2 regions of the Cupriavidus sp. SIMBA_020 genome follow, and region 2 is predicted to be linked to the other one. Evidence: riboswitches for the same ligand, from Rfam matches in the RefSeq annotation. Region 2 holds a riboswitch; the other holds the start of a gene.

Region 1 (2,447 bases), on a different contig from region 2:
CGCCTGGTAGGCGTGCAGCGTGGCCACGTAGTTGCGGTAGACCGTGGCGGCCTGGTGCTCGTCGGCATTGGCGGCCTGGGCCAGCGCGGTCTCGGGGTCGACCATGCCGTTCTTCCACAGCGAGATCGTGCCCTGCACGCTGCGGATCAGCTTCTTGTCCGTGGTGGCGAGCTGCTCCTGCACCAGCCCGAAGCAGTCGTCCGAATCCATGATCGAGAACTGCGGCTTCAGGCCGACGTGCTCCGCCTCCATCCGCAGGATCTGTACGCCGAGCGAGTGGAAGGTACACACCGTGAGCTGCTTGAGCGGAATCCGCTTGCCCTCGCGCGTGGTCTTGCCCTCCATCAGCTTGGCGATGCGCTCCTGCATCTCCTTCGCCGCCTTGTTGGTGAAGGTGACGGCGGCGATGTGGCGCGGCTCGAAGCCCTTGTCCTCGATCAGGTGGGCAATCTTCTGCGTGATGACGCGCGTCTTGCCGGACCCGGCGCCCGCGAGGACGAGGCAGGGCCCGTCCAGATAGCGAACGGCTTCGGATTGGGCGGCGTTGAGTCCGTGGGTCATGGGTGGGCGGGTGCCGGATGGCGCACGCTTGGCGGGCGCGCGAAAGGCGTCGATGTTAACACGCAGGGTGGCCCGCGCCGGTGCCTGATGGCGGACATCAAGGACGCGAGTGCTACCAGTGTTTCATCGCGGTAACACTTCGTAAAAGTGACGTCAGAGGGGGCACCCGGGGCATGGAGATTGCCTCATAGGGTCATGCGGGACCGGCGGCGACGCCGTCCTGATGACAAATTCGGCACATTCGGAGGCGATCATGAAAACAATGCGGACCCTGGCGAAAGTTACGCTGATCGGTGTCACGCTGGCGGCCTTTGGCGGCTGCGCGGACATGAGTCCCAAGCAACGCAACACCGCCATCGGCGCGGGCGTGGGCGCGCTGGGCGGCGCGGCGTTGACCGATGGCAGCGTGCTCGGCACGGTGGGCGGTGCGGCGGTGGGCGGCGTGGTGGGTAACGTCGTCACCAAGGATGGCCGCTGATCCGGCGCGGCGCGCCCCCCCTCGGGGCGGCAGCGGGTAGTCAGCGGGTAGTCCTTACCCGCAGGCGGCAGGAATTACCGCCGCGCCCTCCCCGGCCCCTAGCAAGGTGGCGCTGGCGCCGCGTTGACAAAGGTCAACCCGTCCCGTACATTCACGCGCATCCAACCGGGAGAGCGCGCAGCCATTGCGCCGCCGAAGGGGTATCACCCGAAAACTCTCAGGCACCACGGACCGGTCGGATCGGCATGCAACATGCACACGATGCATGCCGCACTCTGGAGAGCGACACCCGCCCGTGCCAACGCATGGCGAGCGTGTCCACCGAAGGGGCGCGCGATGCGGCAAGCTGCATCGTAATCTCTCAGGTATCGAGGACAGAGGGGTCATCCGCCGCGGCGGATTGGTGGCATTGCCATCGATCCCCACGGCGGATGACCCTTTTTTTGTTTTCGCTGCCGTATTCGCTCCAGAGGATTTCCCATGACGCTCCAGGCCACGCCCCTTAACGCCATCCACCGCTCGCTCGGTGCCCGCATGGTCGATTTCGGCGGCTGGGACATGCCGGTCAACTACGGCTCCCAGATCGAAGAACACAACGCGGTGCGCGGCGATGCCGGCATGTTCGATGTCTCGCACATGTGCGTGGTGGACCTGTCCGGCCCCAACACGCGCGCCTTCCTGCGCGGCCTGCTGGCCAACAACGTCGACAAGCTCCAGACCCCGGGCAAGGCCCTGTATGCGTGCATGCTCGACGAAAAAGGCGGGGTCATCGACGACCTGATCGTCTATTTCTTCGCCGAAGACCGTTTCCGCCTGGTGGTGAACGCCAGCACGGCGCTGGGCGACATCGAATGGATCACAGCCCGCAACGCAGCCACCGGCAGCGGCGTGACGATCACCCCGCGCCGGGGCGACGTGGCGCCGGCCGGCGTGGGCAAGCTGGCGATCATCGCCGTGCAGGGCCCGAACGCGCGTGCCAAGGTCCACCAGGCCTTCCCCTCGACCCAGCCGGCGGACGCGCTCAAGCCGTTCAACGCCGTGGTGGTGCAGGACCCGATGATGGGCGAGCTGATGGTGGCGCGCACCGGCTATACCGGCGAGGACGGCTTCGAGCTGGTGGTGGAGGCCGAGAACGTGGCCGGCTTCTGGGAGAAGCTGCAGTCCGTGGGCGTGCGCCCGGCTGGACTTGGCGCGCGCGACACGCTGCGCCTGGAAGCCGGCATGAACCTGTACGGCCAGGACATGGATATCCACACCTCGCCGCTCGACGCCGGCCTGGCCTGGACCGTGGACCTGCAGAGCGAGCGCGATTTCACCGGCAAATCCGCGCTGCTGGCGGCCGGACAACACAAGACATTTGCCGGCCTGATCCTGCGCGACAAGGGCGGGGTGCTGCGTGCGCACCAGA
Region 2 (2,447 bases):
TTTCCAGTCGATCGATTTCATGCAACACCTTGGTCTTCGCGTGCCTCCGGGCACGGCCGGATTGTCCCACAGCACGAACAATCCTGCCGCTTGAGACTCAAGGCTGGGGAAAACATTGATTGATAATAATTCGTGTTACCGCGTACGATTCCCGCATCCGCCCCGAATGGGGTGTCTTGTGGGAGTTGCAATGCTGAAAGTCGCCGTCCTTCTCATCGCCGGTGCGTTTTCCACGGGTGCGCTCGCGGGCGCCAAGTGCGACAAGCATCCGAAGTCCGAATGGATGCCCGAGGCCGACGCCAAGGCCAAGATCGCCGCCCAGGGCTACAACATCAAGAAATTCAAGGTGGACGGCAACTGCTACGAGATCTACGGCACCACCAAGGACGGCAAGAAGGCCGAGATCTACTTCGACACGAAGACGCTCGACATCGTGAAGTCCGAGATCGAGAAGTAAACATGTCGGTCCCGGCTAGCCAGCTGCGCGAAGTCGCCACGCTCCGCGTCTGGGACGGGGTGGTGCGGCTCACGCATTGGAGCGTGGCGGCCATTGTGTGCTACGACATCATCGACGATTCCGGCGACCAGATGCACCGCCTGCTGGGCTACGTGGCCGCCGGACTCGTGCTGTTCCGCATCCTCTGGGGCTTCATCGGCAGCGAACACGCGCGCTTCCGCGCCTGGCTGCCGCGCCCTGCCGGTGTGCTGGTCCATGCCCGGGCCATGGCCCGGCGCCGCGCGCCGCGCTTCATCAGCCACACGCCGCTCGGCGCGGTGATGATGCTGGCGATGTGGACGCTGATCCTGCTGCTCGCCGTCACCGGCTGGCTCTCCCGCCTCGACCCGTTCTGGGGCGAGGACTGGCCCATCGACATCCATCGCTGGCTCTCCAACACGCTGCTCGGGCTGGTGGCGGTGCACGCGCTGGTGGCCATCGTTGCCAGCGTGGCCGGCAAGGAAAACCTGATCGGGGCGATGATTACCGGCCGCAAGCCACGCAACCTCGACTAGCCGGGGTTGCCGGAGCAGCGATCCCCGTGGCATAGTGCCCCCGTCGTACCTGTTTTACCCGCGTTATCGGGAGAGACTGTGCCTGCCGCCCGGCAGGCCGGCGCCGAAGGAGCAACCGCCCCGGAAACTCTCAGGCCAAAGGACCGGTAACGCCATTGCACTCTGAAGAACCCCGGCTCGCGTCAGCCGACGGTACCGAAGGAGCAAGCGATGCGCCCGCGCGCATCGTGAATCTCTCAGGTCAAGGACAGAGGGGGCGTGCGTCGCGCATGGTGCGCCACGTACCCCCCATCCACGACGTCCTGGAAGACCTGACAACATGAAGACAATCGCAGTCATCGGCGGTGGCATCACCGGCGTGACGACCGCTTACGCCCTCGCCAAACGTGGTTTCGCGGTCACGCTGCTCGAGCGCCATCGCTACGCGGCCATGGAAACCTCGTTCGCCAATGGCGGCCAGCTCTCCGCATCGAACGCCGAGGTCTGGACCCACCGCTCCACGCTGGTGAAGGGCATCAAGTGGATGCTGCGCAACGACGCCCCACTGCTGGTGAACCCCCGCCCCACCTGGCACAAGCTGAGCTGGTTCGCCGAATTCATCGCCGCCATGCCGCACTACCGGGCGAACACGATCGAGACCGCCCGGCTGGCCATCGCCGCCCGGGCGCACCTGTTCGGCTGGGCCGAGGCGGAAGGCATCGACTTCGACCTCAAGCGGCAGGGCATCCTCCATATCTACCGGGACAAGGCGGGCTTCGACCATGCCGGCGAGGTCTCCCGCCTGCTGGCCGAGGGCGGCCTGCCGCGCCGCGCGGTCACGCCCGAGGAGATGCGTGCGATCGAACCGACACTGGCCGGCCAGTACTACGGCGGCTACTACACCGAGAGCGACGCCACCGGCGACATCCACAAGTTCACCTCCGGCCTGGCCGCGGCGGCCCAGCGGCTCGGCGTGGTCACGCGCTACAGCCAGGATGTGCAGACGGTCACATCGGACGGCCGCAGGGCCACCATCACCGTCCGCGACGGCGCGCAGGGCACCGCAACCACGTCGACGACCTTCGACGCCGTGGTGGTCTGCGCCGGGGTGGCCAGCCGGCAGTTCGCCGCGCAACTGGGCGACCGCGTGAACATCTACCCGGTGAAGGGCTATTCGATCACGGTGAACCTGCCCGACGCCGCCAGCCAGGCTGCGGCCCCTACGGTCAGCCTGCTCGACGACGAGACCAAGCTCGTGACCAGCCGGCTCGGCGTGGACCGCTTCCGCGTGGCCGGCACGGCCGAGTTCAACGGCATCGACCGCGACATCCGCGCGGACCGCATCCGCCCGCTGATCGACTGGGTCAACACCTGCTTCCCCGGCGTGAGCACGCGCAGCGTGGTGCCGTGGGCGGGGCTGCGGCCGATGATGCCGAACATGATGCCGCGCGTGGGGC

What was found. Region 2 has a riboswitch for glycine ahead of SB751_RS21290 (D-amino acid dehydrogenase). Riboswitches for the same ligand answer to the same signal wherever they lie in the genome.
Region 1: another riboswitch for glycine. It lies ahead of gcvT (glycine cleavage system aminomethyltransferase GcvT); the one in region 2 lies ahead of SB751_RS21290 (D-amino acid dehydrogenase).

Annotation. Positions count from the first base shown of each region.
Region 1 covers NZ_JAWRWU010000013.1:116,884-119,330, forward strand. Annotated here, with positions in the region: gene SB751_RS22235 (UvrD-helicase domain-containing protein) at 1-561, opposite strand, end outside; gene SB751_RS22240 (glycine zipper 2TM domain-containing protein) at 815-1,039, shown strand; glycine riboswitch at 1,196-1,283, shown strand; glycine riboswitch at 1,305-1,427, shown strand; gene gcvT (glycine cleavage system aminomethyltransferase GcvT) at 1,520-2,447, shown strand, end outside.
Region 2 covers NZ_JAWRWU010000012.1:89,415-91,861, reverse strand. Annotated here, with positions in the region: gene SB751_RS21305 (LysR family transcriptional regulator) at 1-21, opposite strand, end outside; gene SB751_RS21300 (PepSY domain-containing protein) at 191-457, shown strand; gene SB751_RS21295 (cytochrome b/b6 domain-containing protein) at 460-1,011, shown strand; glycine riboswitch at 1,069-1,167, shown strand; gene SB751_RS21290 (D-amino acid dehydrogenase) at 1,331-2,447, shown strand, end outside.